Linked DNA regions of Stappia indica. The protein of the gene in region 1 binds, or shares a complex with, the protein of each later gene. Links are inferred from orthologs where the notes say so. Each region holds a gene or a part of one and is shown in the gene's direction. Other genes may lie near its edges.

Region 1 (3,249 bases):
ACGGCCGCCGTGTCGGCGCGCAGCACGCGCGGGCCGAGCGGCATCGGCACCACGAAGGGCAGCGCCCGCAAGAGGGCGCGCTCCTCTTCCGAAAAGCCCCCTTCCGGCCCAACCAGAACCGCCAGCGGCACGCCCGGCGACAGGTTCTCGAGGGCGGCAAGCGGGTTCTGGCTCGCCTCGCCCTCGTCGCAGAAGACAAGGATCCGCGCGCCCTCGCTCGCCTGCCAGCCGGCGAGCAGCGCCTCCAGCGCCACCGGCTCGTCGATGGCTGGAACGGCGAGGACGCCGCATTGCTCGCAGGCCTCGACGGCGTTGGAACGCATGCGCTCCAGGTTGACGCGGCCGGACTGGGTGTAGCGGGTGAGGACGGGGCGCAGGGCGCCGGCGCCCATCTCCACCGCCTTCTGCACCATGTAGTCGAGGCGGGCATGCTTGAGCGGGGCGAAGAGGTAGTGAAGGTCGGGGAGCGGGGCTTGCGGGCGGGTCATGCTGCCTGCCACCAGCGAGGCCTGCTTGCGCCCCTCCTGGCGCAGCGCCGCGCGCCACTCGCCGTCGCGGCCGTTGAACAGCAGCACCTCGTCGCCGTCCTTCATCCGCAGGACGTTGAGCAGATAGTTGGACTGGGCCCGGTCGAGCGCGATCGCCGCGCCGGCGGCAAGGCCGTCTTCGACATGGAGGCGCGGCAATCGGAATTCGTAACGGGGCATGGCGGGATTTTCCGGGACGCGTGAACAGGAGAGCCGTGGACCGGCGGGCGCGCGGTCTTGACGGGGGGACCAAGGTGCGGTCCCCTCGCGGGACACACAGCACCAACCGGATCCCGCCTTGGCAGACAGCGACAACCTTTCCGAATACTCGGTGTCAGAGATTTCCGGCGCGATCAAGCGCACGATGGAAGACGCCTTCGGCTATGTGCGCGTGCGCGGCGAGCTCGGGCGCATCTCGCGCCCCGGTTCGGGGCATATCTATCTGGACCTCAAGGACGCGCAGTCGGTGCTGTCCGGCGTCATCTGGCGCGGCCAGGCGGGCCGGCTGAAGATCCAGCCCGAACAGGGGCTGGAGGTGATCGCCACCGGCAAGATCACCACCTTTCCCGGCCAGTCGAAATACCAGATGGTGATCGATTCGCTGGAGCCGGCGGGCGTCGGCGCGCTGATGGCGCTGCTGGAGGAGCGGCGGCGCAAGCTTCTCGCCGAGGGCCTGTTCGCCGAGGAGCGCAAGCGGCGCCTGCCCTTCCTGCCCAAGGTGATCGGCGTCGTCACCTCGCCGACCGGCGCTGTGATCCGCGACATTCTCCACCGCATCTCCGACCGGTTTCCGCTGCATGTGCTGGTCTGGCCGGTGCGGGTGCAGGGCGAGACTTCCGCGCGCGAGGTGGCGAACGGCATCGAGGGCTTCAACCGCATGCTGCCGGGCGGCGCGATCCCGCGCCCGGACGTGATCATCGTGGCGCGCGGCGGCGGCTCCATCGAGGACCTGTGGGGCTTCAACGACGAGATCGTCGTGCGGGCTGCGGCGGCGTCCGAGATCCCGCTGATTTCCGCGGTCGGCCACGAGACCGACTGGACCCTGATCGACCATGCGGCGGACCTGAGGGCGCCGACGCCGACGGGCGCGGCCGAGATCGCCGTGCCGGTGCGCGGCGAGTTGATGGCGAGCGTCGACGGGCTGGCGCGGCGGCAGATCTCCGGACTGCTGCGGCTGATCGCCGGGCGGCGGACGGAATTGCGGGCGGCCTCCGCCGCCCTGCCCTTGCCGCGCGACCTGCTGGCGCTGCCGCGCCAAAGGCTCGACACCTATGCGGAACGGCTGGCCCCGGCGCTGCGCGCCGGCCTTCGCGACAAGCGCGGCCGGCAGATGATGGCCGCCGGTCGGCTGTCGCCGCACACGCTGGCGCGCACGGTGCTGATCGCGCGCGAGCGGCTCGGCGGGCTGGAGGCGCGGGCGCTCAGGGCACATCGCCAGCAGCTGGCCCGCGACCGGGCGCGGCTCGACGGCGTCTCCAAGCTTTTGGAGAGCCTCTCCTACAAGAATGTGCTGTCGCGCGGCTATGCGCTTGTACGCGATGCGGACGGCCAGCCGCTGCGCTCGGCCCATGGCGTCCGGCCGGGCGATGCGCTCACCATCGAGTTCGGCGACGAGAGCCGGCTTGCTGCGACCGCAGCCGGCGACGGCGAACCCGATGTGGGCAGCGGAGCCAGCAGCGGAGGACGCGAACCGGCACAGCCGGCGCCGGCACCGCGTGCCAAGCCGCGCCCGGCCGCCAAGCCGCGCGAGAGCGGACAGGGCTCGCTGTTCTGAGGGGCTGCGAGGCTTCGGCCTCCCTGGCGTCCTCCCGGGCAAGCGAAGTGCGACCCGGGACCGGGGAGGCACGGCGGTTGTCGTGTCTTTCGGAAGCACTTCCGATAGGCCCTCGGCTCGCCGATCCCGCATCTCCGCTTCGCTGCGTGCGGGATGACGCAAGGAGAGGTCAGCAGACTCCCGCAACCGCTCTGGGAATGAATAGGCCCCGGCTCTGCGCTTGCGCTTGGCCGGGGTGACTTCGGAGGATGGGGTGAGGCCGCGCAATCTTCTCAGGCCGTCCTCCCGGGCAAGACGCAGCCGCGACCCGGGAACCATTGGCACCCTCGGCAGATGTGAGGCGGAGGACGCTCACCCCACTCTCGGCTGTCATACCTGCGAAGGCAGGTATCCAGTATCCGCCGGGGCAGATGGTGGCGCGAAGGCAGCCGCCGACATTTCGGTGGCTGCGCTCCGGCTCGACTCGAACCGTTCGGGGTTACTGGTTCCCGGTCTTCGGCTTCGCCGAAACCGGGACGACACGCAGTGAGTGGGAGCGCGCGTCGGCGTGTCTCCCGCAACCGCTCTGGGAACGAATAGGCCCCGGCTCTGCGCTGCGCTTGGCCGGGGTGACGGCCGAGGGGATGGGGTGAGGCCGCGCAATCTTCTCAGGCCGTCATCCCGGCCGCGCGCAAGTGCAGAGCCGGGAACCATTGGCACCCTCGGCAGGTGTGAGGCGGAAGACGCTCACCACGCTCTCGGCTGTCATACCTGCGAAGGCAGGTATCCAGTATCCGCCGGAGCGGGCAGGTTTGCGAAAGCGGCACCCCCAGCCTCGGCGAGGGTTACTCGCGGTAACGTCGCGGCTCCGGCCGCACGATCGGGGGTTACTGGATCCCGGTCTTCGGCTTCGCCGAAACCGGGACGACACGCAGTGAGTGGGAGCGCGCGTCGGCGTGTCTCCCGCAA
Region 2 (3,080 bases), 200 kb from region 1 along the record:
GCACTTTCGAGCCGCCCCGGCTTTCTTTTGTCCGCAGCCCGCCAGACGCCGTCTGCGTCACCGCTGTTCCCTTGCCTTTGGCTCATTGACACGCCCCGCTGCGGCCGGTCAGATGAGCTACCAAGCGCCCGCAAACGGCCCAAGCAAGGAAACGCCCTTGGCAACCCTCTACCTGCATCACTCCGCCTATCTCGACCACCTCACCCCGGTCGGGCATCCCGAACGTCCCGACAGACTCCGTGCCATCGACCGCATCCTGGAGCACGAGCGCTTCCAGACGCTGCAGCGCGAAGTCGCGCCGATGGGGCGGATCCAGGACATCGCACGGGTGCATCCCTCTTCCTATATCGACATGCTGCACACGATGGCGCCGCAGGACGGGCTGGTGCGCGTCGATGCCGATACGACCATGTCGCCCGGCACGTGGGAGGCCGCGATGCGCGGCGTGGGCGGCGCCTGCCAGGCGGTGGACGAGGTGATGAGCGGCAAGGTGGGCAATGCCTTCTCCGCCTCGCGCCCCCCCGGACACCATGCGGAAACCGCGCGCGCCATGGGCTTCTGCCTGTTCAACAATGCCGCCGTGGCGGCGCGGCACGCCCAGCAGGAGCACGGTGCCGAGCGCGTCGCGATCATCGATTTCGACGTGCATCACGGCAACGGCACCCAGGACATCTTCTGGTCCGACCCGACAGTCATGTACTGCTCCACCCACCAGATGCCGCTTTATCCGGGCTCAGGCGCGGCGAGCGAGCGCGGCGAAGCCGACACGATCGTCAACGCACCGCTGGCGGCCGGTGACGGCGGCGAGGAGTTTCGCGAGGCGATGGATCTTGCGATCCTGCCGCGAGTCGAGACCTTCCAGCCGGACCTGGTGATCATCTCCGCCGGATTCGACGCCCACACCCGCGACCCGCTCGGCGGGCTGAACCTGGTCGAAGCGGATTTTGCCTGGGCGACGATGAAGCTGATGGAGATCGCCGACCGTCAATGCGGCGGCCGTGTCGTGTCCGTCCTGGAAGGCGGCTACGACCTGGAGGGCCTTGCCCGCTCGACCGCTGCCCATATCATGACGCTGATGAAGGCGTGACGCCCCCGTCCACAGGCTGCGGCCGGGGAAGCGCCGGCTGCCTTGCCCGGCACCGGGGCGCCCTGTAGGTTGGCACTCCAAACGAGGCAGCAAGCAGGAGCCGACGCGTGGCCCGAGAGGATATCGACCCGGCGATCGAGGCGCTCGCCTTCGAGGTTGCCCTGAAGGAACTTGAGGAGATCGTCGGTCGGCTCGAGCGCGGCGACGTCCCGCTGGAAGAGAGCATCAAGCTCTATTCGCGCGGCGACCTGCTGCGCCGCCACTGCGACAAGCTGCTGAAGGCGGCGGAAGCCAAGGTCGAGCGCATCCAGCTGGCCGAGGATGGCAGCGCCACCGGAACCGCCCCGCTCGACGTCGACTGAAGCTGCAGCCCGCTATTCCTTGGTATAAAGCGCGATGCGCGACAGGAAGGCCGCCGACAGTTCGGCCCGATGCAGCCCGCCTGCTTCGAACAAGGCGTCGAGATCCTCTTCCAGATAGCTGCGATAATACGGCTCGTGGAAGAGGTCGGGAAACAGCTCCAGCAACCCGTCGTTCTCCGGCAGGTCGCCACGCTGCAGGCTGTCGATGAAGATCAGCCGCCCGCCCGGTTTCAGCACCCGGCCAAGCTCGCGAGCGACCACGCGGCGGATCTTCGGCGGCAGTTCGTGGAACAGGTAGACGCAGGACACCGCATCGAGGCTGGCATCGGCAAAGGGCAGGCTTTCGGCATTGGCATTGACGAAACCCGCTCTCCGCGACCGGGCTTGCGGCAATATCTCGCGCGCATGCTCCAGATACGGCAATGACAGGTCGACGCCTACGCCGCGAAGCCGCGGGAAGGCAGCAAGGGCCGGCGCCAGCAGCCCGCCCGTCCCGCAGGCGATGTCGGCATAGGCGATCTCGCGCTGATCCTTCCGGCGCACCAGCTGCGACAGATGCACCAGCCCCTGCCGCCGCATCGCCGCGCTCGCGCCCTTGAACAGCACCTCGACCTGGAAGTCGTAGATGCGGGCGCTGTCGCGCGACAACCAGCCTTCGCTCTGGAAGTGGAAGTTCTGCCGGTAGTAGCGCGGGAGTCCGGACGCGCCCTCGCGGGTGGCCTCATAGACTTCCTGATGGCCGCCGGCAACGCGCCGCCGGGCAACCTTCGGCACATCGGCAAGAAACCGCCGGCTGAGGTCGAGGAAGGTGCGCGGGCTGCCGAACTCGCCCTCTGGCATGGGATAGTGTCCGGCCTCGACATTGGCGAGGTCTCGCGCGAACAGCCCCGCAATCTGTGACAAGAGGCGCCGCAGGTCCGGTGTCGATATGGTCCGGCGGCGCGCGGCTCCGCTTTCCTCGCCGCCGGGCTGCTTCGGATCAGGCTTGCTGTCGTCACGCGCTGACCTGACGATGCGGCGCGAGATCGACTGGGCGAGCTCGCCGTGGACCGCGAACCAGGCGACGCGGGAGCCCTGGCGGGCGGCATAGCGCGCCCTCCGGCCCCAGTTGAAGGCAAGTCCGGCAAGGCTCGTTTCCGCCATGGCGCTCTCCTGTCTTTCGACCCGGGTCGCCGCGACGGCTTGCTCAGCCGCGCGACAGGACCGCGACAACCTCAATATGGGGCGAAAAGCGGAACTGATCCACCGGCAGGACCGACGAGATCCGGTAGCCGCCATCGACGAGGATGCGCAAGTCGCGCGCCAGCGTCCCCGGATTGCAGGAAACAGCGACCACCGTCGGCACCTTCGAGCGGGCAAGCTCCTTCGCCTGCGCCTCGGCGCCGGCACGCGGCGGGTCGAACACGACCGCCTCCATGCCGCGGCCGTAGTCGTCGAGTTCCACGGCGGTCAGCGGATTGCGGAAGAGGTCCCGTCGCTCGGCGCGAATCTCTCGCAGCGCGCCCGCGCCGGCCCTCATCGCCCGATCGAGCGCGGCAAGGGCAGAGGCCTCGCCCTCGACCGCCCGCACCGTCGCCTTGCGGGCAAGGCGGAGCGCAAACGTGCCCGAGCCACAGAAGAGATCGGCAACC

The links.
Region 2: the proteins of xseA (region 1) and GH266_RS18825 are in contact, whole or in part, in a cryo-EM structure (PDB 8TXR), measured with the Escherichia coli proteins. The link is inferred for Stappia indica from one-to-one orthologs.

The regions. Positions count from the first base shown.
Region 1 is NZ_CP046908.1:3,832,765-3,836,013, reverse strand. The notes cover bases 128-3,063. They hold xseA (exodeoxyribonuclease VII large subunit), read left to right. Parts: upstream 128-825; coding sequence 826-2,301; downstream 2,302-3,063. Other genes in these bases: GH266_RS17900 (16S rRNA (uracil(1498)-N(3))-methyltransferase), read right to left, coding at 128-707. In the rest of the region: more of GH266_RS17900, read right to left, coding at 1-127. UniProt on the Escherichia coli protein: Bidirectionally degrades single-stranded DNA into large acid-insoluble oligonucleotides, which are then degraded further into small acid-soluble oligonucleotides.
Region 2 is NZ_CP046908.1:4,033,907-4,036,986, reverse strand. Bases 55-2,821 are described here. They hold GH266_RS18825 (exodeoxyribonuclease VII small subunit), read left to right. Parts: upstream 55-1,194; coding sequence 1,195-1,449; downstream 1,450-2,821. Other genes in these bases: GH266_RS18815 (class I SAM-dependent RNA methyltransferase), read right to left, coding at 2,636-2,821; GH266_RS18820 (class I SAM-dependent methyltransferase), read right to left, coding at 1,462-2,592; GH266_RS18830 (histone deacetylase family protein), read left to right, coding at 158-1,087. In the rest of the region: more of GH266_RS18815, read right to left, coding at 2,822-3,080. UniProt on the Escherichia coli protein: Bidirectionally degrades single-stranded DNA into large acid-insoluble oligonucleotides, which are then degraded further into small acid-soluble oligonucleotides.